Regions from separate parts of the Pectobacterium hainanensis genome, predicted to be linked through region 4. Evidence: predicted binding sites of a transcription regulator. Region 4 holds the regulator's gene; each other region holds the start of a gene.
What was found. The regulator CRP, encoded in region 4, controls carbon source genes, mostly activating them, when cyclic AMP is high. The targets are predictions, from matches to a motif close to ATGTGANNNNNNTCACAT.
Positions count from the first base shown of each region.

Region 1 (2,209 bases), on a different contig from region 4:
CCAGCGCTTCAGCCACTTCCAACGTCGCATTCTTGGTACGGACGAAAATAATCGCCGCATCAAAATCTTCCGCTTCCAGAAAACGTACTAACGCTTCGTTTTTACGCATGCCATGCACCGTCCAGTAGCTCTGGCTGATGTCAGGACGCGTCGTTACGCTGGACTGAATGCGAACTTCCTGTGGATCTTGCATGAAACGACGCGTAATACGGCGAATCGCTTCTGGCATCGTTGCAGAAAACAATGCTGTCTGATGCTGAGCTGGGATCTGCGCCATGATGTTTTCCACATCTTCAATAAAGCCCATGCGTAACATTTCATCGGCTTCATCCAGAACCAGGCCGCTCAGGTTAGACAGATCCAGCGTCCCTCGTTTTAAGTGGTCCAACAGACGACCTGGCGTACCCACAACGATTTGCGCACCCTGGCGCAAAGCACGCAACTGAACGTCATAACGTTGTCCGCCATACAGGGCAACAACATTCACGCCATGCATGTGCTTGGCAAAATCATTACAGGCTTCTGCAACCTGAACCGCCAGTTCACGGGTTGGCGCTAACACCAACATCTGCGGCGCTTTTAACTCAGGTTTTAAATTATTAAGTAATGGCAGAGCAAATGCTGCCGTCTTGCCGCTACCGGTCTGTGCCATACCCAGCACATCACGACCGTTCAGCAAGTGAGGAATACATTCCGCCTGAATCGGCGAGGGTTTTTCGTAGCCCAGATCGGTCAGGGCATTAATAATCGGAGCAGACAGCCCCAAATCAGCAAAAGAATTAGATACATCAGTCATGTACACGTGCCTCATTAACTATGGCGGCCAGTCTACATAACTCGTCGAGAAAATTTTCAGTCATTTTCATTGAAAAGTGTGAACCGGCTCAAATTGGATTAAAAAGCGAACAAAAAAGCCCTCACCCGCCAAGGTGATAACCGTAGTCTTTTAAGGCTGATAATATTGTTCGTCAGCTATTGCTGGTCCGATCCTGATAGGTCGTCTTGCTCTTGGCCTAGTAGCGCCAATTCCAACAATGCATAGCGGTGCTCAACAAAATTATGAACATTGTTAGCAACCGTCAGCTTGAACAGCGCCAAAGCGGTGTTCTTGTCCCCCAGACTTAGGTAGTGCTTACCTAAATAGAAGTCAGTTTCACTGAGATGCTCAGCGAGCGAAGTGTTATCCGTAGCTTCTTCCTGCAGACGCTGCATCAGTGTTTTTTCACTGATACTGCCCAGGTAGAATTCGACAATTTTCCATCCCCATGGCCCTTTCTGCGCTTCGTTATAACGTTTACTTAACGCTACTTTAGCTGTCTCTGGATTGATTTCTCGCTCCACAAGATACAGCCATAACGAACGGAAAGGATCATTCGGATCGTCTCGATAAAACGCCAGCAGATCATCCTGCGCTAACAGGTAACGACCGCCATAATACAAAGCGATGCCCCGGTTCAAACGCGCGTAATTGTAAGTTGGATCAAGCTCTAGTACAGAATCAAACGCTTCATAGGCAGCATCAAAATTGCCTGCCTGCGTTAAATAAATACCCAGATAGTTAAAAACTTCTGGCATATCAGGGCGGATCGTTAGCGCTTGTGAAAAATCATTTCGCGCTAATGCTCGCAACCCCAAGCTATCATACAGCACTCCGCGCTCATATAATAGCTGCGCTCGCTCATCATCGGTTAATGCCCGGCTTGCAAAGATCTGCTCCATACGCGCCAGAATGACTTCCTGCTGCAAAGTAGGCTGTAACGGAATCGCCAATACTGCATCTTTGCGCCAATCCGTGTTGCTGCATCCTGCCAGCATAAGTGCTGTTGCAACATAACACCCGCGCAAGAAAGGCTTCATTTCCCACTCCCGAAGACAAACATTGGATGAACATCCTGTCCCGGACTACTCAACATAAGGATATCCTTATCCTTATGATACACACAACACACTCTCGTTAAGGTAACCGGTTCAGTGTTGCACAGCGAGTAACATTATTCTTCCTCAGAAGACGGTGCAGCCGCTTCCTGAGATTGAGCATTGGCTTCCTTAATGCTCAAACGTACGCGTCCCTGACGATCAACTTCCAGAACCTTGACCGGTACTTCCTGGCCCATTTGCAGATAGTCAGTCACTTTCTCAACACGCTTATCGGCGATCTGAGAAATATGCACCAAGCCTTCTTTTCCACCGCCGATGGCGACAAAAGCAC
Region 1 covers NZ_JBJYIN010000015.1:48,735-50,943, reverse strand. The annotation lists gene ACKPVM_RS15180 (DEAD/DEAH family ATP-dependent RNA helicase) at 1-796, opposite strand, end outside; gene yrbN (protein YrbN) at 789-860, opposite strand; gene nlpI (lipoprotein NlpI) at 973-1,857, opposite strand; gene pnp (polyribonucleotide nucleotidyltransferase) at 1,992-2,209, opposite strand, start outside.
Region 1: yrbN (protein YrbN) is a predicted target of CRP. The motif match lies at 873-890, and genes of this name have one in related genera.

Region 2 (2,209 bases), on a different contig from region 4:
CAGCGTTAAGCCAATCAGAATAGCGATCTTGTAACTGCTGTTCCGGATCACCACCGATGCCGGAATCGCAATCAAAAAGTAGCCGCCATAAAAAGCACTCTGCACCAATGCACTGGCGAAATCACTCAGCTCAAATACGCTCTTGAACTGCGTGATTAAGATATCGTTCAGACTGGCCGCGCAACCCCACAACGGAAACAAACACGACAGCAGAATAAATTGAAATAATGGCGTCTTATTCAGATAGCCATCAGGCATTTGGATGATGTTCTGACGCATAATGTTTTCCCCGGATTATTTAGCAAGCGAATGGCTGGCAAGAAACTGATGAAATTGTGCCGCATCCGGATATGCACGCTGCGTGCCCTTCCCCGTAACGCTATAAGCGGCAAAAGCTGAGGCATATTCCATCGCCGATTTAATTTCTCCGTTACGAACAAAATGGTGTGCAAAACAGCCAATAAACGCATCGCCTGCTCCGCTGGTATCAATGGCATGAACGCTAACAGGGTCAACATGGTGTACCTGATCGCCCGTCATCCACACCGACCCACGGTGCCCCATCGTGATGATCAAATTCTTCAACCCTTTCGCTAATAACGAACGACCAGCCTGCAAAATATTCGCTTCGGTATCGACAGGCATACCAGTCAGAATTTCCAACTCGGTTTCATTCGGCATGAAAAAGTCGCATTGACAGGCATAACCGATATCCAGATCACGCGAAGCCGGAGCCGGATTTAAGATCACGGGAATGTGATGACGTCGAGCAAAATCAATGGCGTAGTAAACCGTTTCTAACGGGATTTCCAATTGAAGGATCAGCAACTTGCATTGTTTAAGTGACTCAGATGCCGCATCGATATCCTGTGTAGAAAGATGAGCGTTCGCCCCTTTGATGATCAAAATTCGATTCTGTGAGGAGGCATCGACAAAAATAGGAGCCACGCCGCTCGATACACCGGCAACGGCAGTGACGTACTGCGTATCCACGCCAAAGTGCTGTAAATTCTTAACGGTATTATCGGCAAAAAGATCGTCCCCGACCCGACTGACCATCATGACCGATGCCCCAAGCTTCGCCGCTGCAACAGCCTGATTCGCCCCTTTCCCACCACAGCCAATCTCAAAAGAAGGGGCTTCCAACGTTTCGCCCGTTTTTGGCATTTCATTAATGTAGGTAATCAGGTCAACCATGTTTGAACCAATAACTGCAATATCCATAACACTTCCCTCTGGCATTTTTTCAACATTAAATGTCACTACAGTAACAATAACAATCCACATTTGTTATTAATGTGACAAATATCGCATGATTAAACGTGTGACATGCAAAAATTAGAACAATAAAGATTGATAATCGATGTTAAATGTTATTATTATAACAAAATAAATTTATTGAACAGCTAAAGGAATCAACCATGAACAGCGAAACTCGCGATTACTCCCCTTATATCGATCACACCCTGTTAGCCGCCGACGCCACAGAGGCACAGATCATCAAGCTATGCGATGAAGCTAAAACTCATCATTTCTACGCCGTTTGCGTTAATTCCGGCTATGTCCCTCTGGTTGCCAGCCAATTACAGGACACAGCGGTTAACGTCTGCTCGGTGATTGGTTTCCCTTTAGGCGCGGGACTTACGGCGTCTAAAGTGTTTGAGGCCAAGGCCGCTATTGATGCAGGGGCACAAGAAATTGATATGGTGATCAATGTCGGCTGGTTGAAGAGCGGCAATATTGATGCAGTGAAAGCAGATATTCAGGCTGTACGCGAGGTTTGCGCCGCTATACCGTTGAAGGTAATATTAGAAACCTGTCTGCTTGACGACGCCCAGATTGTTTTGGTCTGTGAAATCTGTCGCGACTTGAACGTTGCGTTTGTAAAAACATCAACGGGGTTTAGCACTGGTGGCGCTCGTGAAGAACACGTCAAACTCATGCGCGATACCGTCGGTTCTGGCGTCGGCGTAAAAGCTTCTGGTGCCGTACGCGATCGCCACACGGCAGAAATCATGATCCGCGCTGGGGCAACGCGTATCGGAACCAGCTCCGGAGTGGCTATCGTATCGGGTCAGTCTGCCGCAGCAGGAAGCTACTAACCTTCATCCCGCATAAACGGGTTCATCATCAGGGAATTATATGGAAACTCGGCGTGCAGAACGGATCAACAAACTGGCTCAAGCCCTGAAAAAAGCAGACAAGCTTC
Region 2 covers NZ_JBJYIN010000008.1:127,928-130,136, reverse strand. The annotation lists gene fucP (L-fucose:H+ symporter permease) at 1-279, opposite strand, end outside; gene rbsK (ribokinase) at 295-1,224, opposite strand; gene deoC (deoxyribose-phosphate aldolase) at 1,422-2,102, shown strand; gene deoR (DNA-binding transcriptional repressor DeoR) at 2,143-2,209, shown strand, end outside.
Region 2: deoC (deoxyribose-phosphate aldolase) is a predicted target of CRP. The motif match lies at 1,297-1,314, and genes of this name have one in related genera.

Region 3 (2,209 bases), on a different contig from region 4:
TAGGATGGCATTCGCAGCGCCGTGGGGAATATGGTACTTACCGCCAAGAGGGTAGGACATGGCATGCACCAGGTGAGTACCTGAATGAGCAATGGCCGCACCGCCATAGTAGGAGGCCCACAACATATTCAATTTGGCTTCCAGGTTTTCTGGCTCGCGTACGGAAGCCTCAATATTGGCAAATAATTTTTTCAAGCCGATCAACGCATAGTTATCACTGACTGGGTTGGCGATGGTCGATGTGAAGCATTCGATCAGGTGGCATAACGCGTCGATCCCTGTCGAGGCAGCAATATGGGCAGGCATGCTGATAGTCAGTTCAGGAACCAGAGCAACGTAGTCTGGCAGCATAACCGGCGTGATAATGCCGACTTTAGTTTCTTTTTCAGGGATGGCTAAGATCGCGTTGGGCGTGGCTTCGGAGCCTGTACCCGCCGTCGTTGGAATCAGTAAGGACGTCGTCCGGCGTGTCGGTTTCTCTCCGGCCAACAGGCTTTCCAGCGTGACGGCATCATCACCCGCACATAAAACAGAAAGCAGTTTGGCTACATCCAGTACGCTGCCTCCTCCCACCCCGATAACCAGGTCGGTACGGGTTTGAGGAAGTTGCGCCAGTATGTTGGCGACATCATGTTGGCTGGGTTCGGCGGGAACATTATCTACCAGCAACACCTCTGGAATTTCTTGTTTCACTTGTTCGATCAGTGTCTGTACATCAGGCAGGCTGATGATGTTCTTGTCTGTCACAAACAGCACATGCTGTTTGCCTGCCATAAGATGGCGAATATCCTGTAATACCCGGTAGCCACTGATGACTGTGCTATTGATGTTCATGTGTATTACCTTGTTTTTTACCCATGTTAACAAATGGTGTTGATTTTTTTTAATCAAATTGACTGTTGTTAATCAATCAATACGGCCATTTGCTCGCTTTCGTGGCTATTTTATAAGTTAAATTCATTTTAAATAATTTGAGATTGCTCACATATAATCAAATATGATTTAATATAATCATTGTCAGCAAATTGATAACCCGAGGATAAAGTATGCCGACAGCGCAGCAGACAGCCGTTCATGTATTGGTCGTTGCGGATGACTTTACCGGTGCAAATGATGCCGGTGTCGGCCTGTCTCTTAACGGTGCTCAGGTCAATGTGGTTTTTGACATTAACAAGTTACAGCGTGACTTGTTGGGTGATGCGGTTGTGATTAATACCGACAGTCGTGCTGTCAGCTCAACGCTGGCTGCTCAGCGTACCGCTAAGGCGATTGAGGCATGGTTTTCCGCCGGGGGGAGAGGGTGGGTCTTTAAAAAGATTGATTCTACTTTACGCGGGAATATAGGTGCAGAAATCGAATCAGCCCTCGTTGCGACAGAAGCGCCTTTCGCGCTGATTGTTCCCGCCTCACCGACATTAGGGCGTGTGACCCGCGAGGGGCAGGTTTGGGTTAATGGTTGCCTGTTGACCGATACTGAATTTGCCAGCGATCCAAAAACGCCGGTGATATCAGCTTCTATCATGGCGCGAGTTGCGGAACAAACCACCTTGTCGGCTGTTGAAATCCATTTGTCGGCAGTGCGTGAGCCTGACCTGGCGCAGCAATTACATCATCTGGTTCAGGCCGGTGTAAGGCTGGTGGTTATGGATGCAGAAACGCAAGACGATCTGATAAAGATTATCAGTGCTGCCAACTCGTTATCGTTCCGGCCGCTATTGGTCGGATCATCTGGGCTAAGTGAAGCGCTGGCACAACGTCTTCATTTCCAACCGAAATCATATCGGCCATTGCTTGCGGTAGTTGGGTCAATGAGCGATATCGCTCAAAAACAGATCGTGGCCGCTAGCCATAAACCCAATGTCAATATTATTGATGTCGATATCAATGCGTTACTTTCAGATTCGGCGTTGACGGAAATTAAGCATTGGCGTGATGACATCATTACCACGCTGGTACAACGGCAGCACTGCATTATTCGCACCTGTCACCGCGATAGCCAGCGGTTTGAAATCGATGACTTGTGCCGACACTACGAACTGAGCCGTCAGCAGCTTGGTGAAACGATCAGTCGTGCGCTGGGAGAACTGGTGCGCAGTATTGTGGTTGATAAAAGAATCATGAATCAACAACGGCTGGGTGGGCTGTATTTATCCGGTGGCGACATAGCGATTGCGGTGGCAACGGCTTTGGGGGCTAGCGGCTTTCAGAT
Region 3 covers NZ_JBJYIN010000005.1:180,559-182,767, reverse strand. The annotation lists gene ACKPVM_RS07040 (iron-containing alcohol dehydrogenase) at 1-834, opposite strand, end outside; gene dtnK (D-threonate kinase) at 1,047-2,209, shown strand, end outside.
Region 3: ACKPVM_RS07040 (iron-containing alcohol dehydrogenase) is a predicted target of CRP. The motif match lies at 970-987, and genes of this name have one in related genera.

Region 4 (2,209 bases):
GAATTCAGGGGCTGAGGCGAATGAAGCCGCTTTTAAGCTAGCCCGTCACTATGCGATCAAACGTCATAGCCCGTATAAAACCAAGATCATCGCCTTCTACAATGCATTCCATGGCCGTACGCTGTTTACCGTTTCGGTTGGCGGACAGCCTAAATATGCAGATGGTTTCGGGCCAAAACCAGCGGATATCGTGCATGTTCCTTTTAACGATCTGGCAGCGGTTAAGGCCGTGATGGATGATCACACCTGTGCTGTCGTGCTGGAACCCGTGCAAGGTGAAGGGGGGATCACCCCGGCAACGCAGGAGTTTTTGCAGGGCGTGCGCGAGCTATGCGATCAACATCATGCGTTATTGGTGTTTGATGAAGTCCAAAGTGGAATGGGTAGAACGAGCAAGTTATTTACCTATATGCATTACGGTATTACGCCAGATATCTTAACGACGGCAAAAGCGTTGGGCGGTGGTTTTCCGATCAGCGCCATGCTGACAACTGAAGAAATTGCTTCAGTGATGACGGTGGGTGTGCATGGCACGACGTACGGTGGCAATCCACTGGCTTGTGCTGTAGCGGAAGCTGCATTGGATACAATTAATACGCCAGAAGTGCTGTCTGGCGTGGCTGAGCGCCATGATAAGTTCGTCCGTGAGTTGGAAAAAATTAACCAGCAGTATGGTATTTTCGAGCAAATTCGCGGCATGGGATTATTGATAGGGGCAGAGTTGACACCGGAGTGGCATGGCCGAGCGCATGACTTTTTGGCAGCGGCAACGGAGCAAGGGGTTATGGTGTTGATGGCAGGCCCGAATGTGATTCGTTTTGTTCCCTCATTGGTCATTGAGATGGATGATATTGAACAAGGAATGGCGAAGTTTGCGAAGGCCGTCGAGTGCGTGGTGAATGCCGCCGATTGATGCGTGTCATCATGAGAGCGTAAAAAAAGCGTGAAGTCGCCTTCACGCTTTTTTTATCGGTTAAAGATGGGATTAACGAGTGCCGTAAACGACAATCGTTTTGCCATGTGCGGAGATCAGATTCTGGTCTTCCAACATTTTCAGAATGCGGCCCACGGTTTCACGTGAGCAACCAACAATTTGTCCAATTTCCTGACGAGTAATTTTTATTTGCATGCCATCCGGGTGAGTCATGGCATCCGGTTGTTTTGCCAGGTTTAACAGCGTTTGGGCAATACGGCCTGTTACATCAAGGAAAGCCAGGTTACCCACTTTTTCTGACGTCACCTGCAAGCGGCTTGCCATTTGTGCGGACAAACGCATCAGGATATCAGGGTTGACCTGAATCAGTTGCCGAAATTTCTTATAAGAGATTTCAGCGACTTCACAAGCCGTTTTTGCGCGAACCCAAGCACTACGCTCCTGACCTTCTTCAAACAGGCCAAGTTCGCCGATAAAATCCCCCTGATTAAGATAAGAGAGAATCATTTCTTTGCCTTCTTCATCTTTGATCAGCACTGCGACGGAGCCTTTCACGATGTAGTAAAGCGTTTCTGCTTTTTCACCTTGGTGAATCAGCGTGCTCTTCGATGGATACTTATGGATATGGCAATGAGAAAGGAACCATTCGAGAGTTGGGTCTGTTTGCGGTTTGCCGAGAACCATTCGCTATCATCCTCTGTTGTAATTCACTGCGCAAATTACAGGGCTCAGAGTTCCCTGTACGGCGTATTTACTGCTAAAAAGTCAAAATCCGTGTAGGCAGAATGACGTCAGGGAATATACTGGAACCGAATATCTGGCGACGCCATCATCTTCCTTGTATCTGAGTTTGTCCAGAACAGGCAGATTCTACCTTCGTTTTTAACACAGCTTGAAGGAAGTGTCTTGTGTTGTCTCGCTTCAGCATGACAAAGGTCTGGTTATCATCTTTTTTTGTATAGTAACGGTATAAATTTTCAAAAATTTTTTAGTGGAGGCACTATGCAGGCACGGGTTAAATGGGTGGAAGGATTAACGTTTCTGGGCGAATCCTCATCAGGGCATCAGATTTTGATGGATGGTAATGCGGGTGATAAAGCGCCGAGCCCGATGGAGATGGTTTTGATGTCGGTAGGCAGTTGTAGCGCGATTGATGTGGTATCGATTTTACAGAAAGGACGTTACGATGTTATCGATTGTGAAGTGAAACTGACTTCGGAACGCAGAACGGAATCCCCTCGCTTGTTTACGCATATTAATCTGCATTTTATGGTC
Region 4 covers NZ_JBJYIN010000006.1:227,614-229,822, forward strand. The annotation lists gene argD (bifunctional acetylornithine/succinyldiaminopimelate transaminase) at 1-913, shown strand, start outside; gene crp (cAMP-activated global transcriptional regulator CRP) at 986-1,618, opposite strand; gene ACKPVM_RS08455 (OsmC family protein) at 1,937-2,209, shown strand, end outside.